3 regions of the Shewanella sp. MF05913 genome follow, and region 1 is predicted to be linked to each of the others. Evidence: predicted binding sites of a transcription regulator. Region 1 holds the regulator's gene; each other region holds the start of a gene.
The links. The regulator LexA, encoded in region 1, represses DNA repair genes until DNA is damaged. The targets are predictions, from matches to a motif close to TACTGTATNNNNATACAGTA.
Positions count from the first base shown of each region.

Region 2: recA (recombinase RecA) is a predicted target of LexA. The motif match lies at 4,375-4,394, and genes of this name have one in related genera.
Region 3: recN (DNA repair protein RecN) is a predicted target of LexA. The motif match lies at 5,823-5,842, and genes of this name have one in related genera.

Region 1 covers NZ_JCAYNT010000004.1:179,380-190,247, reverse strand. Annotated here, with positions in the region: gene AC19MV_RS07925 (SURF1 family protein) at 1-573, opposite strand, end outside; gene AC19MV_RS07920 (DUF2909 domain-containing protein) at 521-739, shown strand; gene AC19MV_RS07915 (cytochrome c oxidase subunit 3) at 751-1,626, opposite strand; gene AC19MV_RS07910 (cytochrome c oxidase assembly protein) at 1,623-2,186, opposite strand; gene ctaD (cytochrome c oxidase subunit I) at 2,188-3,783, opposite strand; gene coxB (cytochrome c oxidase subunit II) at 3,794-5,827, opposite strand; gene AC19MV_RS07895 (cell division inhibitor SulA) at 6,220-6,726, opposite strand; gene lexA (transcriptional repressor LexA) at 6,723-7,337, opposite strand; gene plsB (glycerol-3-phosphate 1-O-acyltransferase PlsB) at 7,602-10,025, shown strand; gene mtr (tryptophan permease) at 10,025-10,868, shown strand, end outside.
Region 2 covers NZ_JCAYNT010000023.1:34,042-44,909, reverse strand. Annotated here, with positions in the region: gene alaS (alanine--tRNA ligase) at 1-2,443, opposite strand, end outside; gene recA (recombinase RecA) at 3,217-4,281, opposite strand; gene mutS (DNA mismatch repair protein MutS) at 4,566-7,142, shown strand; gene rpoS (RNA polymerase sigma factor RpoS) at 7,231-8,202, opposite strand; gene AC19MV_RS19785 (peptidoglycan DD-metalloendopeptidase family protein) at 8,281-9,213, opposite strand; gene AC19MV_RS19780 (protein-L-isoaspartate(D-aspartate) O-methyltransferase) at 9,312-9,947, opposite strand; gene surE (5'/3'-nucleotidase SurE) at 9,944-10,693, opposite strand; gene truD (tRNA pseudouridine(13) synthase TruD) at 10,697-10,868, opposite strand, start outside.
Region 3 covers NZ_JCAYNT010000023.1:12,208-23,075, forward strand. Annotated here, with positions in the region: gene ribBA (bifunctional 3,4-dihydroxy-2-butanone-4-phosphate synthase/GTP cyclohydrolase II) at 1-265, shown strand, start outside; gene ribH (6,7-dimethyl-8-ribityllumazine synthase) at 389-865, shown strand; gene nusB (transcription antitermination factor NusB) at 879-1,283, shown strand; gene thiL (thiamine-phosphate kinase) at 1,371-2,330, shown strand; gene AC19MV_RS19695 (phosphatidylglycerophosphatase A family protein) at 2,337-2,828, shown strand; gene AC19MV_RS19700 (hypothetical protein) at 2,934-4,064, opposite strand; gene recN (DNA repair protein RecN) at 4,134-5,792, opposite strand; gene AC19MV_RS19710 (AEC family transporter) at 5,974-6,942, opposite strand; gene AC19MV_RS19715 (DUF3319 domain-containing protein) at 7,204-7,377, opposite strand; gene AC19MV_RS19720 (YjaG family protein) at 7,589-8,185, opposite strand; gene barA (two-component sensor histidine kinase BarA) at 8,175-10,868, opposite strand, start outside.

The DNA of each region.
Region 1 (10,868 bases):
TATTTCAGGGTGGAGCTCATCACTCAATGGGTTGGCCTGTTTCTGATAAATCCGACCTGTTAATTGATATTGCCCTGCCAAAATAGGTGTTAAAGCGGGTAGCTCTCGACGATCATTACCTGCGGGGACAAATCCTAACTCCACTAGAATCCAGGGAGTGTCGACCGTCACTTCAAATAGTTGATAAGCTAAATATCCCACCTTGCCTTGGTACACTTGATTGTCTAACAGTAACAAGGGTTGCTTGAGTGGTGTTGCCTGTATCGATAAACGATAACCTGTCAGCAAGGCTGTTTCAGGAGCTGCATCTGTCGGTGTATTAGGGTTCATTAATGTTAACAGTTGCTGATAATCTAGCGGTGCTTGTTGCTGACGCATGGCCAATGTCGCTTGCCATTGCTCTTTATACTCTGCACGCGCTAACTGCCAAAACCCGAGCTTGACCAAAATCCAAAACACGCTCACTGTAATTAAAACCAATAACACTCGAGACACACCCACACTACTAAAAGGATTGCCTGTGACAGCCCCATTACTTGTTAAGTTAGTTTTAGTCTCGTTGCTTATATTCATAATTTTTAATTTGGGTAGAGCATTATTTATTATGGTTAAAGGTCAGCATGAACAACCCATGAGTCAATATTTAGGCCGACGCGTTTTATTCTCAGTGGCCGTTATATTGGTCCTGCTGGTGGCTTTAGGGTTGGGTTATATTCAACCCAACACACGGCCTTATTAATACTCAGCGTTTTACAACACATACACAAAGATGAATAGGCATAACCACACCACATCGACAAAGTGCCAGTACCAACTGCCTGCTTGAAAAGCGAAATGCTTGTCTGGAGTAAAATGGCCTTTGATAATTCTGAGCAATAAAATAATCAAAAATAGGGTGCCAATGGTGACGTGCATACCGTGAAAACCGGTGAGCAAGAAAAAGGTATTACCGTACACCCCCGAAGTGAGCGTGAGGCCCATTTCTTGATAAGCGTGGCTATACTCTTCTACCTGTAATCCAAGGAAAACCGCCCCTAAAATCACGGTTAAGCCCAACCAAATAATGAGTGGCTTGCGCTTAGCTTTTTCTAAACTGACATGGGCAAAATGCAGCGTTACAGATGATGTCAGTAAGATCATCGTGTTAATAAGTGGTAAACCAGTCCATGGCATGGCTTCTGTGGTGGTGCCGTCAGGGGTTTTGATTAAAGGCCATACGGCTTCAAATGCTGGCCATAATACTTCTTGAGTCATGGCGTTATTTGATGCGCCGCCCAACCAAGGTACCGATATCATCCGCGCGTAAAACAAGGCACCAAAAAAAGCGCCGAAGAACATGATTTCAGAGAAAATAAACCAACTCATTCCTTGTCTAAACGACCGGTCCATTTGCGGTGAATATAAGCCTGCCATTGATTCGTCAATGACGGTTTTAAACCAGCCAAATATCATAAAGATAATCACAGCGATACCGGCTAATAAAATGTAGCCGCCAGAGGTCTTTTCGGTGGCTAATTGCTGAATATAATTACCCGCGCCAAAGGCGATTAAAAATAAGCCAATAGCGCCAATAATAGGCCAGCCACTTTGAGCTGGGACGTAATACGTTTGATGCTTTGTTGTCATCTTGCTGCTCCTTGCTTTGCCGATACCGCGAGTTTGTCAGTGATATCGTAAAGGGTATAAGAGAGAGTCAATGTATTAATGGACGCCGGTAAGTCTGGGTCCACGTAAAAAATCAAGGGTAGTTCTGCGCTAGTTGATGCGGCAAGTGGCTGTTGGTTAAAGCAAAAACATTCTGTCTTATTAAAATATGCAGCGCCTTGACCTGGCGATACCGAAGGGATCGCTTGGCCAATAATATTTTTTGTAGAGAGGTTTTTAACCAAGAATTTGGCATGAGTAAGTTCGCCAGGATGCACACTAATGTGATTCACTTTTGGGGTGAATTCCCATGGCATACCCGATTGCACTTGAGTCACAAATTCGATGGTGATTGTGCGCTTTTTATCAACAACCACCGCGTCATAACTGCTGGCACTATTTTGGGGTTTTCCGTTAATCCCTAAAGTGTCGCACAGCACGTCATATAGCGGTACCAATGCAAAACCAAACCCAAACATACCGACAGAGCCTAATATAAGCATGGTGAGTAATTTACGGTTTGATTTTGGTGTTGGGTTCATATCATTTAATCTCCGGTGGAGTGGTAAATGAATGATAAGGAGCAGGGCTTGGGATCGACCATTCTAAGCCATCAGCAGCTTGCCAAGGATTGTCACCTGCAGGTTTGCCACCTTTAATACACTTGAGTACAACCGCCAGAAATATTAACTGCGATAGTCCAAAGGCAAATCCACCAATGGAAACAATTTGGTTAACGTCGGCAAACTGGATTGCATAGTCTGGAATTCGGCGTGGCATTCCCGCTAGGCCTAAGAAGTGCATCGGGAAAAACAGTACGTTGACCGAGATCACTGAACACCAGAAGTGCCATTTCCCTAAGGTTTCGTTGTACATATTACCGGTCCATTTGGGCAGCCAATAATATGCCGCCGCCATAATGGAGAAGATGGCACCTGTAACCAATACATAATGGAAGTGAGCTACAACAAAATAGGTGTCATGGTATTGGAAATCCGCAGGGGTAATGGCAAGCATTAGCCCTGAGAATCCACCAATGGTAAAGAGAATAATAAAGGCGACAGCAAATAGCATGGGGGTTTCAAATGTCATTGAGCCTCGCCACATAGTGGCAACCCAGTTAAACACTTTCACCCCAGTTGGTACGGCAATGAGCATGGTGCAGTACATAAAGAACAGTTCGGCAAACACCGGCATACCCGTGGTAAACATATGGTGTGCCCAAACCAAAAACGACAGAACAGCAATGCTTGCGGTTGCATACACCATGGAGGAATATCCAAACAGTGGCTTGCGGCTGAAGGTTGGGACAATCGCCGAAATAATACCAAAAGACGGTAAAATCATGATGTACACTTCAGGGTGACCAAAGAACCAGAAGATATGCTGGAACATTACTGGGTCGCCGCCACCTGCTGCATCAAAAAAGCTAGTGCCAAAAAACTTGTCGGTTAGTACCATCGTTACCGCACCGGCAAGTACCGGCATCACCGCAATCAATAAAAATGCGGTAATTAACCAGGTCCATACAAATAGCGGTAACTTCATCCATGTCATGCCTGGCGCGCGCATATTCACAATGGTGACCACTACGTTAATCGCACCCATAATTGAGCTTATCCCCATAATATGGATGGAAAAAACAAACAAAGCAGTAGAGTCTGGACTATAAGTCGTCGATAACGGTGCGTAGAATGTCCAGCCGAAATTAGGCCCGCCGCCTTCCATAAATAACGAACCCAGCAACATGGTGAAAGCAAAAGGCAAAATCCAAAAACTCCAGTTATTCATGCGCGGCAGCGCCATATCTGGCGCGCCGATCATCATAGGTATTAGCCAGTTTGCTAACCCGGTAAAGGCTGGCATTACCGCGCCAAACACCATAATCAGACCATGAACTGTGGTCATTTGATTAAAAAAGTTTGGTTCAACTAGCTGTAAACCCGGTTGGAAGAGCTCTGCGCGGATGACCATTGCCATTGCGCCACCCGTTAAAAACATGATGAAACTAAACCATAAATACAAAGATCCAATGTCTTTGTGATTGGTGGTAAGTACCCAGCGCATTAGCCCTTTAGGGGCACCGTGATGATGCTCATCATGCGCAGTGCCGATTGTATCGTGCGTTGTTGTGCTCATTGGTTTTCCCCTACTGTCCATGACTAGCGACATCGGCAGGTTGAACTGCCTCGCCAGAATTATTGCCCCACGCATTGCGCTCATACGTAATCACCGCAGCCATTTTTTGTGGGCTGAGCTGACTACTGAATGCCTGCATTGCCGTGCCGGGTTTGCCATGCATCACTATTTCGATATGCCCGCTTACTGGCCCTGTTATTACTGGGCTGCCAATCAGTGAGGGGAATGCGCCTGGTATTCCTGTGCCAGTAGGTTGGTGACACGCTGCACACGTAGCGGCATAGACTTGTTCACCTTCAGCCATAAGCTGTTCCATGGTGAGTGTGGGTGATGCTTCTGTTATGACGACTTTGCCAACGGCTTTGGCTGCTTGATTAGCCGCATCGGTTACCGCGTCTGCAACAGTATCAGCGACAGCAGTTGCTGTATTTGTTACTTGCGCTGCGGGCTTTGGTGAAGCTGCACTGTTACTGGAAAAATTACTCACATCCGCAGCTTGAACTGCATCACCTGAGTTATTTCCCCAGGCATTACGCTCATAAGTAATCACAGCGGCAATTTGCTGTAGGCTAAGTTGAGCACTGAAAGCCTGCATTGCTGTGCCTGGTTTGCCGTGCATAACCATCTCGATATGCCCGCTTACTGGTCCAGTTATTATTGGGCTGCCAATGAGTGAGGGGAATGCGCCAGGTATGCCTGCGCCAGTAGGTTGGTGACACGCTGCACACGTAGCGGCATAGACTTGTTCACCTTCAGCCATAAGCTTTTCCATGGTGAGTATGGGTAATTCCTCTGGTGTCACGGCTTTTGCAACGGCTTCAGCAGCTTGGTTGACTGTTTCGGCTAGCGTATCAGCAGTATTATCAACCATAGCTGTTGCTGTGTTGGCTTTTGCTGCCGCTGCATTAGGTGCTGCGGCACCGTTACTTGAAAATTTACCTACGTCTGCTGCTTGCACTGCATCGCCTGAGTTATTTCCCCACGCATTACGCTCATAAGTAATCACGGCTGCCATTTCTTGAGGCGAAATTTGCTTAGCAAAGGCTTGCATCGCTGTGCCGGGCTTACCGTTGATCACAATATTAAGGTGATCTTCAACAGGGCCTTTAATAATCGGACTACCTATTAATGATGGAAATACGCCAGGAAGACCCGCGCCATTGGGTTGGTGACAGGCTGCGCAGCGAGCAAGGTACACTTGTTCACCTTGTTTGCTTAAATCTGCAAGAGATAAGGTTTGCGACATAGAGGCCGCAGCTGCTGCGGCTTCGGTTTTAGCCAGTTGCTTTTGCTCAATCAGCCAATTATCAAAATCTGCTTCAGAAAGCGCATTGACCACTATGGGCATAAAGCCATGATCTTTTCCGCAAAGTTCAGCACATTGACCACGGTAGATCCCTGGTTTATCAATACGCGTCCAGGCTTCGTTAATAAAACCGGGATTAGCATCTTTTTTAACGGCAAATGCCGGTACCCACCAAGAATGGATTACATCATCTGAGGTCATTAAAAAACGCACTTTGCGATTAATCGGTAATACCAGAGGCTTATCTACCTCGAGTAGATAGTTTTCACCTTTGGTTTGATCACCATCAATTTGTTCTCTTGGAGTTGAGAGTGTGCTGTAAAATTCTATGTCTTTATCGAAATAGCTGTAGTGCCATTTCCATTGCGACCCCGTAATTTTTATGGTCAGATCCGCATCGCTGGAGTCTTCCATTGCAATCAGGGTTTTAGTAGCAGGAATTGCCATAGCAATTAAGATGATAAACGGAATGACTGTCCAGGCTATTTCCACTTTAGTACTTTCGTGAAAATTGGCCGCGACAGCGCCTTTAGATTTGCGGTGATAGATCATTGAGTAAATCATGATCCCAAACACCACTAGCCCAATAGCACAACAGATATATAAAATGGTCATGTGGAGGTCGTAAACCTTACCACTGATATCTGTTACGCCTTGAGTCATGTTGAGGGGCATTTCTGCAGCCCCAAGCGGAAGTGCTATCAGCACAACCAATAAACAATACCACCATTGCTTCACAAGACTTCTCCTCTGCTAATTGCAAATAGCAACTACAAAGAAGAGTCACACAGTAAGTCTCTGCTCTATGCAAACTCTTCGGTTCCCAAAAAAGTTTGATGACCTCAAAGTAACTTGGTGGTTGTAAACTGGCAGTTTACGCTTTTATTGTTAGCTGAACACCACACTTGTACCTACGACTGAACTAATCAAATTGTATTGACGTATTCCCATCGATGGCGGTGTTATCTGCCAAATTACGTCAAATAAAAGATAAAAAATGTTTCATCCTTGTTAACAACATTACTTGTAGATTAAACATTGATCAAGATCACTTTGTTCGCTAATTGGCTGAAAAAAGGTAAAAAAAAGCCCTGAATTGGATGCAGGGCTTGGTGTTGAAGGGTTCGTACTTAATGAAATGCTGAAAAATTACTTGTTGCAGAAGGCATTGTTGGATTAACGATTTGATGTTTTTCAGGTAAGTGAGTATTCACATCTTCAATTACCACACCTAAAGCACGTGCACTTTTGGCGACAATTTCTAAACGGCGACTGTCACGTGCATCGAGTGAACTCGTCCAGGTAATCACAGCGCTTGAAGTGCCACTGGTTAATGCTTTTTCCATTGCCCATAACGTTTCAACTTCATCTTTAGTGTGTACTAATAAGATCCGGTCCATTCTTACACCAGCACTTGCCAGCATGTGCTTATAACCAATATGCGGAGGACTAATGAGCACTATCCAGCGTCCTTGTCGGCTTAAGGTTGCTAACTGGCTGCACAGTTGCCCTAACTCAGACTCACCTTGAGTGACGGTTTGTAATGTTTGAATGGTTTGGTTGCCATACAATTCTGCTTCTGTTGAATCAGCCCATAAACCTGGGTGGCGTGGGGCAGTGCCCATTAGTTTGTTCATAACCAATCTCCATTACGGATAACGCCAACGGCAAGCCCTTCAATGGTGAGGCTTTGGCAACTTAAGTCTACTTTAATCGGGGTGTATGCTTCGTTTTCGGCATGTAGATAGACAACATTGCCTTTTTTCTCGAAACGTTTCACCGTGACGTCGTCTTCAACGCGGGCCACAACTACTTGGCCATTACGTGCTTGCTGCATTTTATGTACGGCAAGTAAATCGCCCTCTAAAATGCCAATGTCTTTCATACTGTCGCCACGTACTCGCAGTAAAAAATCGGCTGCGGGTTTAAACATGTTTGGGTCGACTTGATAATATTGCTCTACATGCTCTTGCGCTAAAATGGGTTCACCAGCAGCGACTTGGCCAATCAGCGGCAATCCTGTTTCTTGTTGTTCTTCATGAGGTAAGCGGATACCTCTTGAAGTGCCAGGCATGATTTCGATAAAGCCTTTTTTGGCGAGTGCTTTTAAATGCTCTTCGGCAGCATTTGCACTTTTAAAGCCAAGACGGTTCGCAATTTCAGCACGAGTCGGTGGCATACCTGTTTCGGCGATATTGTTTTTAATTAAGTCTAAAATTTCTGCTTGGCGCGGCGTTAACGGTCTCATGATGATTCCTGTCTTTTTATACAGTGACTGTCATTATATACAGTGTTTTTGTTCGCGCAAGTATTAACCAACCGTTTTTTGTTTTTTGTTACGGCATTGTTGCCTATCAGTATGTTTTATATCAGTTTCATTCTATATTTTAATTGAGTTGTTCAGTTCGGGACTGTTCACAAAGTAAAGATAAAACAGCCAGATAGTGTATCAAGGGTGGTTTCTGGTATCCTATGCAGCAATATTACAGTGGCTTATATTGCGAAAGTAACTATGTCAAAACCAAATTCAATATTTTTACGTGCATTAAAATGGGTACAGAAATCGATGGTTCAAACCATTGTTGTCCCGCATGACCCTTTTGATGATCTTAATTTAGATCCAAATAAACCATTGGTTTATGTCATGAAAACAGAGTCAATCAGTGATGCCGCTGCGCTAAGCGAAATCACTGAGGGCTTTGGAATGCCGAGTCCATATGACCCACTCATCGTTGATGGCTTAAAAGTGCCACGTATTGTGTGTTTGGAGGGGCGTAAGCCACTCTTTGGTAAACGCGAAAGTGGTGAAAAGTTTATCGATAGCTTCACCAGTTTATTGGCGCTTCATCGTCAACGTCCGGATTTGGATATTCAACTCGTGCCCGTGAGTTTGTACTGGGGGCGCACGCCTGGTAAAGAAGACGACAGCATGAAGGCGGCAGTGCTTGAGCGTGAAAGCCCAACGTGGTTACGTAAATGGCTAATGATTTTGTTTCTTGGTAGACATAACTTTGTCCAGTTCTCTAATGCATTATCTTTACGCTATATGGCAGATGAACATGGATTCGATAAAAGTATTGCCCACAAATTAACCCGTGTAGCTCGAGTGCATTTCAGTCGTCAACGTAAAGTGATGACGGGCCCGCAGCTGCCCAACAGACAAATGTTTTTTGCTTCGTTGCTTAAGTCGGATTCAATCAAAAAAGCGATTGAAGAAGAAGCCATTAACAAGAAAGTGTCACCTGAAAAAGCCCGTGAAACAGCCATTGAATATTTAGATGAAATTGCCACGGACTATTCAGACAGTTTAATCCGTATCGCTGAGCGCTTCCTTACTTGGCTGTGGAACAAGCTATACAGTGGTATCAATATCAAAGGCGCTGAACAAATCCGCCAATTACACCATGATGGTCATGAAATTGTATATGTGCCGTGTCATCGCAGCCATATGGATTACTTACTACTGTCGTATATTTTGTATTATCAGGGCATGGTGCCACCGCATATCGCTGCGGGAATTAACCTAAACTTTTGGCCAGCAGGCCCGATGTTCCGTCGTGGTGGCGCGTTCTTTATCCGCCGTAGCTTTAACGGCAACAAGCTATACACTGCTGTGTTTCGTGAGTATTTAGACCAACTGTTTGCTAAAGGTTATTCGGTTGAATACTTCACTGAAGGTGGCCGTTCTCGTACCGGACGTTTACTTGCCCCTAAAACAGGTATGTTAGCCATGACTATCAATAGTGTATTGCGCGGCATTGAGCGACCTGTAACGCTTGTGCCTGTGTACTTAGGTTATGACCATGTGATGGAAGTCGCCACTTATCACAAAGAGTTAAGCGGCAAGAAAAAGCAAAAAGAGTCAGTGTGGCAAGTGTTTGGTGCCATTCGTAAATTAGGTAATTTTGGCCAAGGTTATGTGAATTTTGGTGAGCCGATTAATCTACAAAACTTTTTAAATCAACAAGCTCCAGATTGGCGTGAAGAAGTGGCCAAAGACCCAGAGCAAAAACCGACTTGGTTTACGCCATCAGTTAACTTATTGGCTAACCGTGTGATGACTAATATTAACGGCGCTGCCGCCGCAAGTTCAGTGACATTAACGAGTTTAGTCTTGCTAGCTTCTGAGCGAAATGCATTAGAGCGCAGCTTGTTAGAACGTCAGTTAGATTTGTATTTAGCGATGCTGAAAACGGTACCTTATACAAATTACACTTCGGTTGCAGAAGGTAATGGTAAATCGATTGTTGATCATTGTTTATCACTGAATAAGTTTGTCAGCACTAAAGATGCCATTGGTGAAATTATTTCTGTTGATGAAAAAATTGCTATCACCATGAGCTACTACCGCAACAATATTATTCACGTCATGGCGATTCCGTCGTTAATTGCCAGTTGTTTAGTGCAATATGATATTTGTGACCGCGAAAAAATTCATGCCGTTGTGATGGATTTTTATCCGTTGCTAAAAGCTGAATTATTTATGGGTATTGACGATGTGCCACAGCATATCGACAGCCTTTTGGACTTTATGGTTGAACAAGGCTTACTCAGTGGCGAAGCTCATTTTGAAGTCACGCCTCGGTACACTGCGCAATTATTATTGTTAGCAGAAACTATCAGCGAAACGTTACAGCGTTATGCCATTATCTTTAACTTGTTAGCGATAAAGCCTGACTTAGAACGCTCAGAGCTTGAAACCGATAGTCACTTATTAGCACAGCGTTTAGGTGCATTGCATGGCATCACAGCGCCAGAGTTTTATGACAAAAAACTCTATAACACCTTAAGCGTTAAGCTAAAAGAACTGGGCTATTTATGCAGTGTTGAGCATCGGTCTGAAGTGATTAGAATTCGCGATTATGCAAACCAGTTATTGAGCTCATCAGTAAGACAAACCATTGTTGATAGTGTGCACGCGGAGCATGGACATTAATGGCCAACCATATGAATGCTGCAAAGCACCGTCCACAAGGGAAGTCTCTATTGGGCGGTGCGATGATTATTGCGGGCACCACGGTGGGGGCTGGCATGTTTTCATTGCCAGTTGTGGGTGCCGGAATGTGGTTTGGTTATTCAATTGCCATGCTATTAGGTGTCTGGTTTTGCATGTTAATGTCGGGGTTATTGCTGCTAGAAGCTAACTTGCATTTTGAACCCGGTGCCAGTTTCGATACGTTAACCCGTGAAACATTAGGTCAATTTTGGCGAGTCATTAATGGCGTATCCATTGCGTTTGTCTTGTACATTTTGACCTACGCTTATATTAGTGGTGGCAGCTCTATTGTTAATCATAGCTTGTCGGCACTTGGCGTAACCTTACCTCAAAGCGTTGCCGGTTTAGTGTTTGCGGCAGTGTTAGCGTTCATCGTATTGATTAGCACTAAAGCGGTTGATCGTATTACCACCATTATGCTCGGCGGTATGGTGATTACCTTCTTTTTAGCAATAGGTAATTTATTGATTGAAATCGACACCACTAAGTTAGTGTCACCAGACGGTGAAAGCCGTTATTTGCCGTATTTATTTGCTGCCATTCCCTTTGGCTTAGCCAGTTTTGGCTACCACGGCAATGTACCGAGTTTAGTTAAATACTATGGTAAAGATGCTAATACCATTGTCAAAGCGATAGTCGTAGGCACTAGCATCGCCCTCATTATCTATGTGTGTTGGCTTATCGCGACCATGGGTAATATTCCACGTAGCCAATTTGCCGATGTGATTGCCAAAGGCGGAAATATCGGCGTGTTGGTTGAGGCTTTATCGGGTGCGATGGCAA
Region 2 (10,868 bases), on a different contig from region 1:
CCGCAATCAGGTTAACTTTGCCATCTTTTGCAGTGCCAAGCACAATAATGGCTGATTTAAGCTTCTGCTTTAATTCATCTTGCAAACCACGCAATGAGCCAGGGTCTACGCCCTCCATCAATTTAACCAGCACTTTAACGCCATTAATGTCTTTAGCATCACCTGCCATATCCGCGCTGGCTGCAGCCGCTAATTTATCTTTAAGTTGCGATAACTCTTTTTCAAGCTGCTTCACTTTATCTAATTGGGCTTTTAATTTAGTCACAACAGATGCATTGTCTGATTTGAGCAACTGCGCAGCTTCTTCTAGCATCGCCTGTTGCTCTGCAACGTAGCTCATAGCCGCAGCACCCGTTACGGCTTCAATACGACGTACACCCGCAGCGATACCGCCTTCGGAAGTGATTTTGAATAAACCGATATCGCCCGTGCGGCCAACGTGAGTACCGCCACACAATTCAATAGAAAAGTCACCCATCGTCACAACACGTACTTGGTCATCGTACTTTTCACCAAATAGCGCCATAGCGCCTTTTTCTTTGGCTTCATCAATGGCCATTTCGGCAGTTTTTAATTGATGATTACGACGGATCTGGGTGTTAACTAATTCTTCTACCGCTTTTAATTCTGACGGTTTAACCGCTTCAAAATGTGAAAAATCGAAACGCAGACGCTCAGGATTCACTAACGACCCTTTCTGTGTAACATGTGAACCTAATACTTGACGTAATGCAGCATGCAACAAGTGAGTCACAGAGTGATTTAACTGAGTACGGTGACGTAATTTTTTATCCACTTGTGCAGATAACGTTTGCCCTACGACTAATTGACCTTGCGCTAATTGGCCTTGATGACCTGTCGCTTGACCAAACTTTTGAGTATCACTCACTGTAAATTCAATACCTTGAGCCGTTAACAAGCCTTTATCACCAACCTGCCCGCCTGATTCAGCATAAAATGGGGTATTGGCTAAAACGACAATAGCATCTTGACCAGCAACAACTTGCTCAACAGCTTTACCATCAACATATAAACCCGTTACCGTTGACTCACCCGTAAGCTCGGTATAGCCACAGAACGCGGTTTCAGCATCAATAATTAAATTACTGTTGTAGTCTGCACCAAAGTTACCTGCAGCTTGAGCACGACGCCTTTGCTCTGCCATTGCGACTTCAAAACCCGCTTCGTCAACATGAATATCACGTTCGCGACATACGTCAGCCGTCAAATCGACAGGGAAGCCATAAGTGTCATACAGTTTAAAGACCGTTTCACCATCTAGCGTGTCGCCTTTAAGGGTATTTAATGCGCCGTCTAAAATGACTAAGCCGCGCTCTAGGGTTCGGGCAAACTGTTCTTCTTCTGCTTTTAAGGCTTTTTCAACAATCGCCTGCATGGCTTTTAAGCCGTTTGCCGCATCGCCCATCACGCTGATTAGCGTCGGCACTAATTTGTAGAAAAAGGCATCAGTTGCGCCTAACTTATTACCATGGCGCACTGCGCGGCGAATAATACGGCGCAGCACATAACCACGCCCTTCGTTTGATGGCATAACACCGTCAGCGATTAAAAAAGCACATGAACGGATATGGTCAGCAATAACGCGTAGCGATTTATTTTCTAAATCGGAGACACCAATAATGTCAGCAGCTTTAGCGATTAATTGCTTAAAGATATCGATTTCGTAGTTTGAATGAACACCTTGCATGATGGCTGCAATACGCTCAATACCCATACCGGTATCAACTGAAGGTTTAGGTAATGGCAACATTTCACCGTCGGCTTGACGGTTATATTGCATAAATACAATATTCCAAATTTCAATAAAACGATCGCCATCTTCTTCTGGAGTGCCAGGACGACCACCCCAAATGTGATCGCCATGATCATAGAAAATTTCACTGCATGGACCACAAGGACCGGTATCACCCATTTGCCAGAAGTTATCTGAAGCGAACGCAGCACCTTTGTTGTCACCGATACGGATCATGCTTTCAGCAGGTACGCCAATTTTCTGGGTCCAGATGTCATAAGCTTCATCATCGGTTTCATAGATGGTGACGCATAAACGTTCTTTAGGCAGTTTTAAGGTTTCGGTTAAAAATGTCCATGCAAAACGAATCGCTTCTTCTTTAAAGTAATCACCGAAACTGAAGTTACCGAGCATTTCAAAAAAAGTATGATGACGTGCGGTATAGCCTACGTTGTCTAAATCGTTGTGTTTACCACCCGCACGAACGCAGCGTTGTGAAGATGTCGCACGTGTATAATTTCGCTTATCCATGCCGAGGAACACATCTTTAAACTGGTTCATACCCGCATTGGTAAATAACAGTGTTGGATCGTTTGTGGGAACGAGTGAGCTGCTATCAACAACCTGATGTCCGTTATCTTCAAAATACTTTAAAAAAGCACTTCTTAACTCTGCTGTAGTCTGAAACATGAAATGGCCCTGAAATAGAAGAATACAAAGGTAACCAGCTTGACATGCAAGCCAGTAAATGTAGGCATTATATACTGAATTTAACGCAAGAAGCGAGACGAGCGAGCCGATTATCATCTGAGCAAAAATCGATGAATGAACGATACATTTCACAGCCATTCTCAACAGATGAAACATGTTTGCTCATTAAGTGTCTTATTAGATTTTTTACTGATTCTAGGGTCTGTTGTTCTTTGATGGTTGAATTTTGTTCGAGTTAAAAACGTTTTAATCGAGACGAATGGATTGATGCCTAGTCATCTAAGCAAAGTACATTCAACAAAGAGTAAAACGTTTTTAGCCGAACCTTTCGGGCAGCGTTTGTTGACCACTTTTACGGCGTAATCTACTTTTTATGTAGAATAACTATACCTCACAGTTTCTGCAGCGCAGTAATATATGTAAGTAGTGGCCAACAATTCGCTGCAAAAACAACCTTGAAAGATTAATAGGCCCTAAGATTAGGTCAGATTAAATATAACGCGGAACAGTGCTTAGGCGTCTCACATAAAAAGTAGGTACAGAATTTGAGTTAGAAGTGTATCGCGAGGAAATTTAAGACACTGACGCATTAAATAATTACGCTTTAGATAGAGATAACTGAAGAAAGAGATAACTGAATCGTTTTAATATTTACCGCGTTTTCTATAAAAAAATCGCGGTGCACAATATGCGCACCGCGACACTTTATTCATTTTACTTGTCAATCTATGAGTCAGATGACTAAGGCTTAATTAAAAAACTTCGCCCGTTTCTAAATCAATGTTTTCATCACCGTCATCAGCACTTGATGAACTGCCTGTACCACTAGCAAGTAACATTGAACGTAAGGTAGTATCAATTTCTGTCGCAATGGCTGGGTTTTCAGTTAAGAATTTACCTGCATTTGCACGACCTTGACCAATTTTCTCACCTTTGTAGCTATACCATGCACCGGCTTTGTCGACGATTTTGTGAAGTACACCTAAATCAACTAATTCGCCGGTACGGTTAATACCTTGGCCATAAAGAATTTGGAATTCAGCTTGTTTAAAAGGCGCTGCAATTTTGTTTTTAACGACTTTAACGCGTGTTTCGTTACCCACTACTTCATCACCGTCTTTTACAGCACCGGTACGACGAATATCTAAACGTACAGAAGCATAAAACTTAAGTGCGTTACCACCTGTTGTGGTTTCTGGGTTACCAAACATCACACCAATCTTCATACGGATTTGGTTGATGAAAATAAGTAAAGTATTTGACTGCTTAAGGTTACCCGCAAGCTTACGCATTGCCTGGCTCATCATACGTGCGGCTAGGCCCATGTGTGAGTCACCGATTTCGCCTTCGATTTCCGCTTTAGGTGTTAGTGCTGCTACCGAGTCGACAATAATCACATCAACAGCGCCAGAGCGAGTTAAGGCATCACAAATCTCAAGGGCTTGCTCACCAGTATCTGGCTGAGAACACAATAAGTTATCAATATCTACGCCAAGCTTTTTCGCATAAATAGGATCTAATGCGTGCTCTGCGTCGATAAACGCACAGGTTTTACCTTGACGTTGAGCTGCTGCAATCACTTCGAGTGTTAATGTTGTTTTACCTGATGACTCTGGTCCGTAAATTTCAACGATACGGCCTAGAGGTAAACCACCAGCACCTAGGGCGACGTCCAATGAAAGTGAACCGGTAGAGATAGTTTCAACATCCATTGTGCGGTCTTCGCCCAATTTCATAATTGAGCCTTTACCAAATTGCTTTTCAATTTGGCTTAATACGGCGGCAAGTGCTTTCTCTTTGTTTGGATCAACCTTCATTGTAAAACCCTCTTAAGGCATTCAATACGTTTAGTAAAATGCGATTTTTATTTAGGTGAGATGTTATAACTCATCTCAATATGTTCATCAGTATACTGTATAGTCATACAGTATCAAGTGTTGATCGTAATTTTTTTTATTCCTAGCCGAATTGCCTTTTTACATCAATATTTTACCCACCAAGCATTTTTATTGTGAATTGATTTATACCCCGAAGATAAAAATTGTTAATATTAGCGTCATAAAGTTTCATGCCCCAAGATTGATAGAGTGAAGAGTCCATAATGACTGTAATTGATACCAGCGATTTAGAAAAACATACCCCGATGATGCGACAGTATTTGAGCTTAAAAGCCGCTCATGCCGACATGTTGCTGTTCTATCGAATGGGCGATTTTTACGAGTTATTTTATGATGATGCTAAAAAAGCATCTGAACTGTTGGGCATTTCATTGACCGCTCGCGGTAAAAGCGGTGGCGACCCAATCCCAATGGCGGGTATTCCTTATCATGCTGTTGAAGGCTACTTAGCTAAGTTGGTACAGATTGGCCAGTCTGTGGCCATTTGTGAACAAATTGGCGATCCTGCTACATCAAAAGGCCCAGTTGAACGTCAAGTGGTACGTATTGTGACTCCTGGCACATTAACTGATGAAGCGCTATTACAAGAGAAGCAAGACAACTTACTCGCGGCGCTTTATCAAGGTAAAACGGGTTTTGGTTATGCCACGCTCGACATTTCATCAGGACGTTTTGTTGTTGCGGAACTACCGACTCGTGAAGCATTAGAAGCAGAGTTACAGCGTACTCATCCAGCTGAATTACTTTACAGCGAAGATTTTACTGACATGCTGTTAATCAATAACATGAAAGGGATCCGACGCCGCCCTGAATGGGAATTTGATTACGATACCTGTGTCAATTTATTGCTCAATCAATTTGGCACTAAAGATTTGCATGGCTTTGGTATTAGTGACGCACGCTTAGCATTACAAGCTGCAGGCTGCTTAATGCAGTATGTCAAAGACACCCAAAAAATGGCCTTACCGCACATCAATTCGATTGTGCGCTTTAATCAATCTGAATCAATCATTTTAGATGCTGCGACTCGTCGCAACTTAGAGCTAACCCAAAATTTATCTGGCGGCCGTGATAACACCCTGGCATGGGTACTCGACAATACAGCAACGCCTATGGGCAGCCGCATGTTGCAACGTTGGATCCATGAACCACTTCGCGACCGCAAAGCCGTTCAATTACGCCACGGCGCTGTAAATGAATTAATTGAACAAGACCTTTACCACACTCTGCACGAGCAACTGAAAAGCTTAGGTGATATTGAACGTATTATGGCCCGCCTTGCTTTGCGCAGTGCCAGACCACGTGATTTTTCGCGTTTAAAGCAAGCTTTAGCATTGCTGCCGACCATTCAACAAACGCTAGCAACTTGCCAGCAACAGCAAATGTCTACGTTAGCGGCGCAATTGGGTGAGTTTCCTGAGCAGCACGACTTGCTCGAACGCGCTATTGTCGATAACCCACCGATGTTAATTCGTGATGGCGGCGTGATTAAAAGCGGTTACCATGCTGAGTTAGACGAATGGCGTAAGCTGAGTGAAGGCGCCAATGATTACTTGGTCGAAATGGAAGCTCGCGAAAAACAGCAAACTGGGATCAGTACTCTCAAAGTGGGCTATAACCGCGTGCATGGCTATTACATTGAAGTCAGTCGCTTACAAGCAGATAAGGTCCCATTAAGCTATCAGCGCCGCCAGACACTAAAAGGAACTGAACGCTATATCACCCCAGAGCTTAAAGAATACGAAGAAAAAGTACTTTCAAGCCAAGGTAAAGCGTTGGCAATAGAAAAACAGCTATGGGAACAACTGTTTGACTTACTGTTACCTAAATTACAAGAACTGCAAATCTTCGCCACTGCAGCCGCACAGTTAGATGTATTAAGTAACTTTGCCGAACGAGCAGAAACCCTCAATTATCAGTGTCCACAAATGACAAACGATATCGGAATTCATATTGATGCAGGTCGCCACCCTGTGGTTGAGCAGGTGAGTCAATCAGCCTTTATTGCCAACCCAGTTAGCCTGACGCCTCAACGCAAAATGTTGATCGTAACCGGCCCCAATATGGGCGGTAAGTCAACTTATATGCGTCAGGTAGCACTTATCACTTTAATGGCTCACATTGGGTGTTTTGTGCCCGCAGATTCTGCTCAAATTGGTGAAATTGATCGAATATTTACACGTATAGGTGCATCAGACGATTTAGCATCGGGTCGTTCAACCTTCATGGTAGAGATGACCGAAACAGCCAATATTTTGCATAATGCGACAGCCAATAGTTTGGTATTAATGGATGAAATAGGCCGAGGAACCTCAACCTATGATGGTTTGTCGCTAGCGTGGTCTGCTGCTGAATATCTCGCTAAACAAGTCAGTGCGCTGACCTTGTTTGCAACACATTATTTTGAGCTAACTCAATTGCCAGAATTATTACCAGCCGTAGTCAATGTGCACTTAGATGCGATTGAACATGACGATACCATTGCCTTTATGCATGCCGTTCAAGAGGGTGCAGCCAGTAAAAGTTATGGTTTACAAGTTGCCGCATTAGCCGGTGTGCCAAATCAAGTGATCAAAGCGGCTAAACATAAACTGCATCAACTCGAAAATCGCGATAGTGCAGTATCAGAACATGCACCATCACAAGTGAGCATGAATTTACTTGCGCCGATGCCGGAGCCTTCACCCGCTTTGGTTAAGCTAACGCAAATAAATCCTGACGATTTTACGCCTAAGCAAGCTCTTGATTTATTGTATGAATTAAAACGTTTAGCACGCTAGGACCACAAAAAACAGGCCATAAAAAGGACACTGCAATGTGTCCTTTTTTATTGTGGGCAAGTTAACATTACTCTTAATATGCTAAATATTAATCCCTAAAAAGCGCTTCTACTGACAATCCTTGCGAGCCGAGTAAATCTTTTAGACGCTTTAACGCTTCAACCTGAATTTGACGAACTCGCTCGCGCGTTAGCCCTATTTCAGCCCCCACGTTTTCGAGTGTTGATGGTTCATAGCCTAACAAACCAAACCGTCTTGCAAGCACTTCACGTTGTTTCGTATTAAGCTCATTTAACCAACCTACAATTGAGTTAGATAAATCTTCACTTTGTACTCGATGATCTGGCCCAACGGAGTCGTCGTCAGCAATCACATCTAATAATGCTTTTTCATTATCGCCACCTAAAGGTGAATCAACGGAGGTAATTCTTTCATTCAGTTTAAGCATGCGACTCACATCGCCCGTTGAAACATCGAGTTTTTCAGCAATTTCTTCCGCGGTGGGTTCATGGTCAAGTTTTTGTGCAAGTTGCCTTGCAGTGCGAAGATAGACATTTAATTCTTTTACAACATGGATAGGAAGTCTGATCGTGCGAGTTTGATTCATAATGGCACGTTCAATGGTTTGTCTAATCCACCAGGTCGCATAAGTCGAAAAGCGGAAACCACGTTCAGGGTCAAACTTTTCTACCGCTCTGATCAGGCCTAAATTGCCTTCTTCAATGAGATCGAGCAACGCTAAACCACGATTGTTGTATCTTCTGGAAATTTTAACGACAAGACGTAAGTTACTTTCTATCATGCGGTTGCGAGATTTTTCGCAGCCTTTGAGGGCTTTACGTGAAAAATAGACTTCTTCTTCAGCTGTAAGCAAAGGAGAAAAACCAATTTCACCTAAATATAATTGAGTGGCATCGAGGTTTTTTTGTAAGTCTTCTTGGACTTTGTCTTCTATTTCGAGTTGCTGCACCAAATCGCCTTTTTTGGCTGCAACCTCTTGTGGTTGTTTAGCTAGATCGACAAGTGGTTCTGCTATAGCAGTACTGTTTTTGCGGCTCATAATTGCTCTCCCAAACCTAATTTGTGATATGTAATCTACTTCACTTGCCTATCCTCCGTTATTTATGTTGCTAAACAATTACTGTTTAGGTAGATATCGTAATGGGTTAACCGACTTGCCGTGATAACGCACTTCAAAATGAAGCATCACTTGGCTTGTCCCTGTACTGCCCATTTTTGCAACTGTTTGGCCTGCGCTAACATATTGCTTTTCTTTAACCGTAATCGTGTCTGCATGAGCATAAGCACTTAAAAAATCATCGTTATGTTTGATAATCACTAAGTTGCCATATCCTCGAAGCGCATTGCCTGCGTATACGACTCTACCATCTGCTGCGGCCTTAATAATGTCTCCGCGATTACCAGCAATCTTAATACCTTGATTGCCTTGTTCTGACGCCGAAAAATACCCGATTATTCGACCTCTAACTGGCCAGTGCCATTGCTGAACTTGTTGTGGCAAGTTTGCGACAGGACCGTTTGCATTTTGGTTAACTATTTGTTGGGTAGTTGTTACAGAATACGCAGGCTTTACTTTGTGATCAAGATCTTTTTTCGTTCTGTCTGATACGACCACTGGCTGTGGCTTTGCGACTGCAACAGGTTGGATTGTTTGCGATTCAGTACGACGGGGAACCGATGAGTATGGCTGAGTAATGGCTTTAGTTTGCACCGGTGAAGCATAAGCTTGTGGTGCGCTAGCACCAGTAGACACTGAACTATTAGCGCTTGCTAAATTAAGTGTTTGCCCTGGATAAATAGTATAAGGCGCGTGCAGATTATTCTCTCTAGCAAGCGCAGCAAAGTGTCGCCCAGCGCCCCATGCAATAGAATACAAAGTATCACCTTTTTTTACGGTGTACTTATGGGTTTTAAGCGAGCCTTTGTGATAACGAGGACCATGATTTTTTGATGATAAACTATCAACCGGCGCGGGACGTTCAGCTTGAAAGCTACATCCTGTCAGCATGATTGCTAAGACCAAACCATTTGGCCAACCGGTATTCATCAAACAATGTCCTTAAGGAAAATACATAGGCGCACAGCGAATAGGCGCATTTTACATGATAAAGCATCACTCAGATCAAAACATGAAGCAGAACTCATGTTTTAGGCTAAATCACCATTGATTAATGGCACAAATTTAACCGCTTCGATTATTTCAGAATGGAACGTTGCGCCAGTACGAGTAATTTTAAGCAATTGTTGTGTATCTTCGCCCACGGGAATAATTAATACCCCGTTATCAGCAAGCTGTTCAAGTAATGCTTGTGGGACAGAAGCCGCCGCAGCGGTCACCATAATGCCATCAAATGGACCACGATTAGGCCAACCTTGCCAACCATCACCGTATTTAAATGACACATTGTGCAAGTCTAGGCGCTTAAGCCTTTGTCTGGCTTGAATTTGCAGGGCTTTAATTCTTTCTATTGTACAAAGCTCTGGAATGAGCGAAGCAAGCACTGCCGCTTGATAACCCGAACCAGTACCAATTTCGAGTACTTTTTGTGGGTTATGCTGCAGCAAAAGCTCTGTCATGCGCGCCACAATGTACGGCTGAGATATTGTTTGACCTTGGCCAATGGGTAACGCGGTATTTTCATAGGCTTTGTGCGCTAAGGCGTCGTCGAGAAATAACTCACGCGGGGTGGTGGCCACTGCGTGTAATACCGCAGGGTGGCGGATCCCAGCATCAGACAACTTTTTTGCCAAATTCATTGCTGATGTTGAAGCAACCCTAGTCATATTTTTGTTATCCACTCAGCTAATCCGTTTAGTTGATTGTATGCAGTTAAATCGACAGTTAACGGTGTAATCGACACGTACCCGGCTGCAACAGCACCAAAATCAGTGCCTTCGCCAGCGTCTTGTTCACTGCCAACTGGACCCAGCCAATAGATATCTTTACCAGCAGGGTCTTGGGTTTTTATCATACCTTCCGCTTTGTGCCTGGCACCTAAACGAGTGACTTTAATCCCTTTAATTTGATCAACTGGTAAGTCTGGCACATTCACATTTAAAATTTGGTCGCTATTAACAGGGTGTGCTAATAACCCTTTTACAATTTTTGCAGCATAGACAGCAGCACTATCATAGTGAGTTAACGATTTACCCACTAACGAAATTGCTATCGCCGGTAAACCTAAAAAGCGCCCTTCCATCGCAGCCGCAACGGTCCCTGAATAAAGGGTATCATCGCCCATATTGGCACCCGCATTAATGCCTGAAACCACAATGTCGGGCTCATCTTGGCACAACTGCCTAATGGCTAAATGCACGCAATCAGTAGGTGTACCATTGACTGAAATATAACCGTTATCTAAGTTATTAATTCTTAATGGATTAGTCAAGGTTAATGAATTGCTCGCGCCTGAACAATTTCGATCGGGCGCAACGGTAAGCACTTGTGCAAACTCACTCAGTGCCTGGGTTAATGCGATAATACCTGGGGCATTAACACCATCATCATTACTGACTAAAATATTAATCATTGCTTAGGGCTCTTTATTCGGTTGCTGTTCATCTTGCAATAAACGCTGCGCTTGTTGTTCTGCCACCATGATTTGTCTTTGTTGTTCTTGGACATCTTGATAATCAGCAAGCTCACGCAACACAGATGTCGCATAACTGCCTGCTGGCAGCATAAATTCAAGCGTTAATACATCG
Region 3 (10,868 bases), on a different contig from region 1:
CGCAGCAGATGGCGGCGTTTTAGTGCTGCTGGGTAACGATGAACATTCAAGTCAGTTATTGGCAAAAGTAAAAGCGTTTGAAGCTGAAGATAATGGCCAATCGCCAGCGCCCGCAATGTGGCAAGGAACATCACGTCGGGTGGGTGTCGGTTCGCAAATTTTATCCGATCTAGGCGTGACGAGTATGCGCCTATTAAGTTCACCAAAGCGTTACCACTCGTTGTCAGGCTTTGGTTTAGAAGTGACGGACTATATTGCCGAGTAATGTTGGTAAGTGGTAAATTTAACAATTTCATTAATTGCATAGCGCTCAGGGCTAATGGCTGTGATATCATAGCGCCTCTTTTTGCCCCGAGCCGGGTGCTTTAGCTAATTTAGGTAAGATAGAATGAACGTAGTTCAAGGTAATATCGAAGCGAAAAATGCCAAAGTGGCGATCGTAATATCGCGATTCAATAGCTTTTTAGTTGAAAGTCTGCTTGATGGTGCAATAGACACATTAAAGCGTTTCGGTCAGGTAAGTGACGACAACATCACTGTTGTACGTGTTCCTGGCGCAGTTGAATTACCACTAGCGGCGAAGCGTGTTGCTGCAAGTGGCAAGTTTGACGGCATTATTGCACTTGGTGCGGTGATCCGTGGCGGTACTCCTCATTTTGATTTTGTTGCCGGTGAATGTAACAAAGGTCTTGCACAAGTTGCTTTAGAATATGACCTACCTGTTTCATTCGGTGTGTTAACTACAGATACCATTGAACAAGCTATTGAGCGTTCAGGTACTAAAGCAGGTAATAAAGGCGGCGAAGCTGCACTGGGTTTACTTGAAATGGTTAACGTACTGCAACAACTAGAACAACAGCTGTAATAGTAGGAAAAGTATGAAACCTTCAGAGCGCCGTAAGGCCCGCCGTTTAGCCGTTCAAGCCATTTATTCATGGCAGTTAAGTAAGAACAATGTTGCTGACGTAGAACATGAGTTTTTAACTGAACAGAACACTGATGGTGTAGATGTTGCTTATTTTCGTGAATTATTATCAGGTGTAGCGTCAAAAACTTCACAGATTGATGATTTGCTAAAGCCACATTTAGATCGTGATTTCGAAGATGTTTCACCAGTTGAAAAAGCTATCGTGCGTTTGGCAACTTACGAGTTGACCTTCCGTAAAGATGTGCCGTTTAAAGTGGCAATTAACGAAGGTATCGAATTAGCGAAAGTGTTTGGTGCAGACGATAGTCACAAGTTCGTTAACGGTCTGCTTGATAAGATTGTGAAGCAAAAGTAATACCAGAACGGTATCTTCGGATACCGTTTTTCATTTCTATTAATTGTTTCTAAATTAAGGTGGTCGGTTTACCGCACCAAACTGAATGTGAAAGAATTCCAACTTATCGAACATTACTTTCGTAATAAAGGCCAAAAACGACGCGATGTTGCGCTTAGCATTGGCGACGACTGCGCTTTGGTTAATCCTGCTGAAAACAAATCAATTGCGATTTCATGCGATACTCTCGTTGAAAATGTCCATTTTTTAGCCGATATTCCAGCCCACGCATTAGGGTATAAATCTTTAGCCGTAAATTTATCTGATCTCGCCGCAATGGGTGCTGAGCCAGCATGGTTTACTTTGGCTTTGACGCTGCCGAGTGTGGATGAATCATGGTTAGCAAGTTTCAGCGAAGGGCTTTTTGAAATTGCAGAATATTATGGCGTAGCATTAATTGGTGGCGATACCACTCGCGGCCCACGCAGTATTAGCATCACCATCAATGGCCAGGTGATAAAAGGCACAGCATTGACACGTGCCGGCGCTAAAATTGGCGATTGGATTTACGTCACAGGTACATTAGGTGATTCAGCGTTAGGCTTAGATATTTTAAGAGGCACTAAAACCGTTAATACTGAAGATAAAGAATACCTGATTAATCGTCATTATTATCCAACCCCTAGGGTATTAGCAGGCCAAGCGTTAAGAACATTAGCCACCAGTGCGATTGATTTGTCTGATGGGTTAATGTCAGATATTGGCCATGTGTTAAAAGCCTCTAAAGTGGGTGCTATTATAGATGTGAATCAAATACCGTTATCTGCTTCACTTAAAGCCAACTTAAGTCGTGAAGACGCGCTGAGTTATGCGTTAACAGGCGGTGAAGATTACGAGTTAGCGTTTACTGTTCCAGAGTCTCAACGTGGCGCTATTGATACTGCGCTTATCCATGCAGGGGTTAAATTTGTCAAAATTGGCCAAATCTGTGCTGGTGATAAACTTAAATTAGTCGACGACGGTAAGGCATTTGTCCCTGTTTCCCGAACTTTTGAACATTTTAGTTAACCGATTATGAAACTTATCACTCAAGATAAATTCGTCAATAAGCTGTCTTTAGCTAATCCTATTCACTTTTTAGCATTAGGCTTTGGTAGCGGAAAAGCGGCGAAAGCACCTGGTACCTTTGGCACCTTAGCGGCTGTGCCTATAGTGCTATTAATGCAACAATTAAGCTTAACGCAATACTTGTTAATTACTGTGTTAAGTATGCTTGCTGGTTTTTATATTTGTGGAAAAGCCGCCAAAGACATGGGCGTCCATGATCACGGTGCGATTGTGTGGGATGAAGTGGTCGGTTTAATGATCACTATGATAGCGGTGCCTGTCGGTATTATGTGGTTAGTGCTTGGTTTCGCATTATTTCGCTTTTTTGACATAATTAAGCCTTGGCCTATCCGCTGGCTTGATGCCAAAGTTCATGGTGGTTTTGGGATTATGATCGATGATGTCTTAGCGGGAATATTTGCATTAATCGGCGTGCAGTTGGCTGTGTATTATTTATAACGCTGCCATAAATTATAACGAAGCCTTAAACATCGAAAAAAAGAGCACTATATGCTCTTTTTTTATATTTGATGCTTGTTGTTACAAACTCAACGATACTAAAGTTTATTGAGGCAACATTAAATTGTTGCGTAGCTGTTCTATTTCATTATTCATGTTGACGACGCGCAGCTTCAGATCTGTTTCATAATAAGTACAACTTAATATTTTACCAATCGGGTTATAGCGTAATTGCCATAATTGCTGCAACTTATTGTCAGTGCCACAATAATCAGGCTGTTTAAGTGTTGATGAACTGGTTAACACTGGCTCTTTGACCACATTGACGAAATACTCAGAACGAAGATTATCATCATCAATGAGATGAACAAAAGTATTCACCAACCATTTTTCGTAAAATGGCGCGCTGTTTTTTTGTGCATCTGTTACCGCTTGTTGCATGATATTACGAGCAAATAGCCATTCACCTGAAAAAATACGCTCAAAGTCACGTTGAGACAATGTAAAAGCTGATTGCCATGTAGTATTTTTCGTCACGATATTTGGATTTTCTTTCACTAAAGTACTCGCAAAACTCAGCTGTTTTTTAAGCATATTATTGGCGATAGTATGACTTAATACCGAACGAGAGGAGTGATAAACGTTATTCCAAAAATGAGCATCTTTGTTTAAGAATACTATCGCAGCATCAACATCGATTTTATGGGGCGTTGAGTCAGGTCTATTTATTGCTGCAAGTATGCTTAAATCCCTTAGTTGAAAAAGCAGGCTCCAGTGAGGTAGGTGTTGAGTTGTTAAAGACTCATCGCTTTCTTGCCAATCAGGCATAGTAATTAATGTATTGTATTTTTCAATATTCGCTTGATGAGTATGAATTACACGTTTAATGGTTTCGCTATTGTGGCTAAAAAACGCATTACAAGTATCCCAATCTGTTAGTTGGCAAGCGTCTTTAAAGTTAGCTGTTAATTTATTCTGTTGAGCATTAAAAGTGAGCGCCGTGGTAGATTGGCCCGATTGATTCTCCTTTGTGGCGTTGAGTAACGCCATGGCATAGGTAAACCCATTTTCATTCGACTCAACAGGCTGCTGTTTTAGCCAACTTTCAACTAATAATGTATTTGGAGACTTTGTTCTGTCAGACGCGTTGATTGCCACTAAGCAAACAACGGCAAAGACTAATAAGCTGCTTATTAACCCAACCAGCACGCCTATCGTTTTTAACAAAGTCATCATCACTCTTTATCCTCAAAGTCCATTTAACACAATGGTAATATGATGGTTAGCTTTTGATAAGCCATGACGCTATTGCAATAATTCGCGGGCGTTGGCTAAGGTGTTTTCAGTAATTACGTCTCCACCGAGTAGACGTGCCAGTTCATTAACGCGTTGATCTTTATCTAGTGCTTGCATGGTGGTTTCAGTGCTGCCGGCCTTATTAAACTTATTTACAAACATGTGTTGATGGCCATTTCCTGCAACTTGAGGTAAATGGGTAACACACAACACCTGAGTTGATTCTCCAAGGCTGCGCAGCATTCTGCCGACTACAGATGCCGTAGGGCCTGAAATACCCACATCAACTTCATCAAATATTAATGTTGGGGTTGCGACTTTTTTAGCGGTTATCACCTGAATACCTAAACCTATACGCGATAGCTCACCGCCTGAAGCGACTTTGGAAATCGGTTGTAAAGGTTGCCCTGGGTTAGTGGTCACCATGAATTCAATGTTGTCACAGCCATTCACTGAAATGTTGGCTGGGTCGTGATTCACTTCGATGCTAAATTTACCTTTAGGCATATTAAGTTCATGAATTGAGCGGGTGACTAATTTATCTAACTCTTTAGCATAACGATTGCGGCTTTGGCTGAGTTTCTGTGCATTGACTAAATAGGCATTTCTGCTCGCATCTAATTGCAGTCTTATCTCGTCAAGTTTGCTTTCATCGCCAGCGAGTTCTTTGAGTTCTGCCATTAGCGCTTGGTGATGCAAAGCCAATTTATCTGGGCCTACATGATGCTTGCGTGCTAATTGCATTGCCGTTGATAAGCGTTTTTCAAGATAAGCAAAATGCTCAGGATCTAATTCAAGACGGCTTAAATAGCTCTCGATTTCGCTAGCACTTTCTTGAACTTGGATTAACGCATCGTTCAGCATGGTACTAATAGGCGCAAGTGATTCATCATAGCCTTGAAGCGTGTCTGCAATGGCGGCGACTTTATTTAACAGTGATTCAATATTGCCATCGTCACTTTCGGTAAGTAAGTGCAAACCAGCCTGACACCGTTCGATTAAATCAGTGCCATTTGCCAAGCGTTTATGTTCTTGCTCAATGTCATCAAACTCGTCTAAACCTAGGTTAAATTCGTTTAGCTCTTCTACTTGATATTGCAACAGTTGTTGGCGTGAAATACGTTCGTGCTGAGCTTGTTCTAGTTGCTTGAGTTCATTTTCAACTTGTTTGCACCTAACATAACTAGCGCTCACGTTATCAAGTAATATTTTGTGGTTGGCGTAACTGTCGAGCAGATTTAATTGATGCTCACTTTTGAGCATCGCATGATGGGCATGTTGGCCATGAATACCAATTAATAATTGGCCTATAGCTTTTAATTGCGTCACTGGAACGGGATTACTGTTGATGTAGGCGCGAGAACGTCCATCACTATTAATGGTACGACGAAGAATGCATTCGTCGTCAGCGTCGAGATCATTATCTTCAAGCCAGCGTTTTGCTAACGGCACATCGTGTAGGGTAAAGCGTGCACTGACCTCGGTTTTATTCGCGCCGGGTCTCACAGTATTGGCATCACTGCGGTTGCCTAAACACAAACCCAGAGCGTCGATTGCAATCGATTTACCTGCACCGGTTTCCCCGGTGATGCTTGTCATACCGGCTTTAAAGTCGAGTTCTAAAAAACGTACGATAGCAAAATTGTTGATGCTGAGTTGGCAAAGCATAATGAATTCCTGTCTATGAAACCACCAAACCACTGTATTGATAAACAGTATATACTGATTTTTTATACAGTAAAGTAGTAGACCGAAAATTATCTTTGTCTATTTGTTAATCACGAATCGCACGATAGTTATACCAATCTCAATCATTAGCCGATTGAACACATCATTAATTCAATTAACTTTAAGCGTAAGTCTTCAATAAAGATTCAATGATCGGCAGGCTGATAAAGGTCATTAACGTGCCATAGAGTATTGCTTGCGCACTCACATTTGCATGCACCTGGTAACGGTCTGCCAGTAAGTAAACACTTGCTGCAGTAGGGAGTGAGGCTAGTAACACCCCCATGATTAACCATTGTAGCTCAACCCCAAATGCAATTAATAAGCCGTAGGCAATAAGAGGTTGAATGACCAACTTAAACAGGTTAATCACATTGAGTTCAGCAATTAAGCTGGCTGTAAACAGCTTACTGCCTGTTTGTTGACGTAAGGCTTTGACTAACACCATACCAATGGCAAATAGGGCGCAAGGGCTCGAGGTATTACCCAATTGATGTAACATCAATGACACGCTATTAGGGAGGCTGATATGACAAGCCGATAATGCGATCCCAATGGCACTGCCAACAACGATAGGGTTTTTACCCAGTGCATTAGCCATGATTAAAATGGCTGGTTCAGAGGATTGTTTGTTTCGGCTAGCAAGTTCGATAGACACCAGTGCAAAAGCGAACATGATGACTGATAACAAACTGGCGATGGCCGCAGCGACGAGAGCCATTTTGTTATTGGGAAACATTAAACTCATTAATGGGATGCCAATAAAGGCAGTATTGCCAAAGGTTGAGTTTAATCCACGCATTGCCGCGATGGCTTGTTGCTTTGGTGCTTGCCAAAGAGACAGCGCAATAACGAATGCATAAGTGATTACCATGGCTAAACTAAAGCCGGCAATAAAGCCCCATTGAGCAATGTCTTCAATACGTGTTTCTGCTAATACAATTAATAAAATAGCAGGGAAGGCCACATAATAGACAAACTGATTAAGCACGACATCGGTGTCGGCGGGAAGCAGTCTCAACTTTTGAACTAAGCTGCCTAGCAGCATAATGGCGAAGACAGCGATTAGCGGGGTAAGAATACTAGACATCCCTCGCAATTCCTTAGCAAAATGATAATGTTGTCACTTTACTGCTTTTACTCGCTGCGATGCAATTAGACTTAGGCTCAAGGTGATAGTTTTTCATCATTCCATTGAATTAATACTGATATGTAAAGACTATTTGAGTGTTGGACGTAGATAATCGATTTTATCGCTTAGATTTATCGCTTAGATTTATCGTTTAGATCCGCAGTTGAGGTTTATCGCTGAGGAGTAAAAATGTTGAGAACACCACGCTGTGAATGCGCGTTATTTAGCAATTTTTGGCGGAGGTAAAATACCCAGTTCGGTAAAAAAGTGCACTTGTCGTCTTAATTCAAATAACGAGCCTACGCGAACTTGATTGCCAATCACGAGTGTCCAATTGTCGGTTTTACCGTTTGGATTGGTGAAGGTGAAGCCTTGATAGAAAATTTTTTTCATAGGGCCTTTGACGTTTTAAATATCAATATCACAGCGTGTTATGGTCGGTATTATAAGGGATATTGCAAGGTATGAGGTTTTATCTTCATACTCATTATAACGAATAATAGCCTGAAACATTCAGGCTATTATTAAGGCTGTTATTAAGATATCAAGGTGTTTACTTGGCTGCAAACATCAATTTGTAGCCTCAAGTTAATGCCTGTACCGATTACTCGCTAATGCCAATGTTTGACACGCCAGCGTCAATTATATCTTTACGTAATCCTTTCACTAACTCGCTGTTAATGTCTGGGTTGGCTTCGATAATATCAAGCAACATACCTTGAAGCTCTTTTTCTTCTTCCATTACTGGATGCGAAAAAACAAACTCATCTAACTCTTCATCCATTAATGATTCATCACTAATCGCTTCAATGTAGTTTGCGACGGTACTTGATGATAATTTGCTGATATTGGTAATGTCTTCTTCAATTTTACTGTCGATAGCACTCATTAACGTTGCGATAGCAACAGCAGCATCCATCGCGGGGTAGGCACCATAAGCTTCAAAATCGCTTGGATCTGGAGTGTTTTCATCGAGACGTTGTAAATGTACATCAATATTGAATTTAAGCTTTTTGTCGTATTGGCTTTGCCATAATAGCTCAAGTGCGGTGCTTAATACTTGAGGCTCACCAAACTCACATACTTCAGAGAATAGTTTGTAATTAGGTAACATACGTTGACACAAGGCAAGTGCAAAAAGCTGTTTTTGCGGTAAAGATAGCGCCTTAAGGCGTTTAAAGAATCCGGGTTTACTGGTCATTAGGAGTATCCACTGATAGCTGGTTTATCACTTGATTTGCTGCTGATTCTACCTTAGTTAACTCATCAAGTAACTCTAGTATTTCAGGTTCAAGATCATCGATATCAATTTTATGCTTTAAGGCTGATTCGATATCTTTACAAAGTTTTTGTGTTGTCGGTACGCCGCAATAGCATGTTGCGCCATGCAGTTTGTGCACTGCTTGTAATAATGTTGCAGAATCATGTTTTTCTAAGGCATTGTCGATAGCCTCAACCGTTTCAGGAAGCGAGCTAACCAGCATTTTTAGCATGTCTAATGCTAAGTCTGGTTTTTGATTGGCTTGAGTTAAACACAAATCCCAATTTAATATGGTGTTGTCGAAATGGGTAAATTTAGGCTTGGTGATCCAGCGATTAATCACCCCTTTTAACGATACTTCATCGATAGGTTTCGGTAAAAAGCCGTCCATGCCACAGGCGAGAATTTTCTCTCGCTCCTCTGCAATGGCATGAGCCGTAACCGCAATAATAGGGGTGTGACGGTTAAGCGATGCGAAGCGGATTTGTTGGGTAGCTGTAATACCGTCTGTGCCGGGCATTTGAATGTCCATAAAAATTAAATCAAATGCATGTTCTTGGGCTTGCTTTATGGCGTCTTTACCATTGCTTGCGATCACCACATTGACAACCAATTCTTTTAATAAAGTGTCAATTAGTTTTAAATTAGCCATATTATCGTCAACCGCTAGCACAGAGGCCTTAATACGGTGAGTGTCTTCGACAATGGGCTGTTCAGGCAAGCTGACTAATGTAGCTGGCGTGGGTGGGTATATTAAATGGCGTGCTAAGGTAAAGTCACTTATTGGCGTGTTAAGCAGGACATCTGCATTGGCTTTAAGCACGTTAATAATTACATCTTGATCAACACAGTCATGCAACAGCACTAAGCAATCAGTATGCTGACGCGCTTGCTGTAATAAATGAATTAATTCGGCGTTATCAACAAAACCATGGCAGCTCATAATAATATAATCAAATTTACTATTTTGACTTTGCAGTACCGAGGTCAAGTTTTCTGGGTTTGCAACATTGGTTAAAATTAACTGCCAAGAGACTAACCGGCGGTTAAGGGTGTCTCGAGACAACTCGCGAGGCTCATACAGCAACACAGATTTATGTTGTAGGACATTGACTGGCAAGACTTCGCCTATTTCAAATTGGCTGATCCCAAGTGGTAAAATAAACCAGAAGTTTGAGCCTTTATTGGGGGCAGACGTAAAGCCAATTTGACCTCCCATTTGGTTAATGAGGCGCTTGGTGATAACTAAGCCTAATCCCGTGCCACCAAATCGGCGTGATATAGAAGAATCTGCCTGGCCAAATGCTTGGAATAAATATTCTTGCTGGCTCTCGTCGATGCCAATGCCGGTATCGATAACTTCACATCGAAGAGTAATATTGTCCTCGTCATGACCGACTAAGTGAATTTTAAGGATGACACTGCCAGAGTCGGTAAACTTAATCGCGTTACCCACTAAGTTGGTAATAATTTGGCTCACGCGCATAGAGTCGCCACTCACACTCTCAGGGACATTGCTATCAATATCAATGACCAACTCCAGACCCTTTTCTTGGGCGCTGCCAGCAATAATGGTAAGCGTTTCAGCAAGTGTTTCACGCAGTGCAAATGGCATTTTTTCAAGTACCATTTTGCCCGCTTCAAGTTTAGAGAAGTCGAGGATATCGTTAATAATACCCAGTAAGTTACTGGCGCTTCGTTCAATGGTTTTAATGTAATCCAGCTGGCTAGTATGCAGCGGCGTTTTTAACAACTGCCTTGCAAAACCGATGACACCATTGAGCGGTGTGCGTAACTCGTGCGACATGTTGGCTAAAAATTCAGACTTAATTCGGCTTGCTTCTAAGGCACGTTTTTTGGCTAAGTCTAACTCAACGTTTTGAATTTCAATTTGCTCTAGGGTTTCACGTAAGTCTGATGTGGCTTGGTCAATATTTTGCTGCATCTCGTCGTGATATTCGGATAAAGAGCCCGCCATGGCATTAATACCGCGCTTAAGTAAATCAAGCTCACCGATTAAATTACCTTCAAGGCGTGTATCCAGTTTACCCTCACGAATTTTGGCGACCACACGCACCATTTCAGTAATCGGATGGTTAACATGCTTTACCAGACGGAATGTAAAAAATAGATTAAATTGCACGCCTATTAACACAATAATAAAGGCCGCTATGGCCGCTCTATGTTGCTCGAGTAGTGCATTTTCTTTATTAAGCAGAACGGAAATGTAGCCTAAAATTTGCTCTTGCTGGTTGTTGAAAATAGGTTTTATGAAATGTTGATTTTGTTGTGTGTTTTGTTCGGTATCGCTAACGCGATTTAAGCTACTGAGCAACGAGCTTTCAAGGCCGGTATGCGAAATAATGGGTACACGGATAATGAGCGTATCGCCAATGGTTTCGTGTTCTGTACCAATAAGTGCCGTTAATGGCTTTTTAAAGCGCATTGTTTCGAAATCTTTATGATAATGAGACGTTACAAATAATTGATTTTCAGCGTCAAATACTGCAATGGAGTGAATTAACGAAGCATTATTAATTTGCGATGCCGCCAGAAGACGTTTTGTCGATTCGCGGTCTTGATTAATAATGCCAAACTCACTGGCAATGGCTAAAGGTTCAAC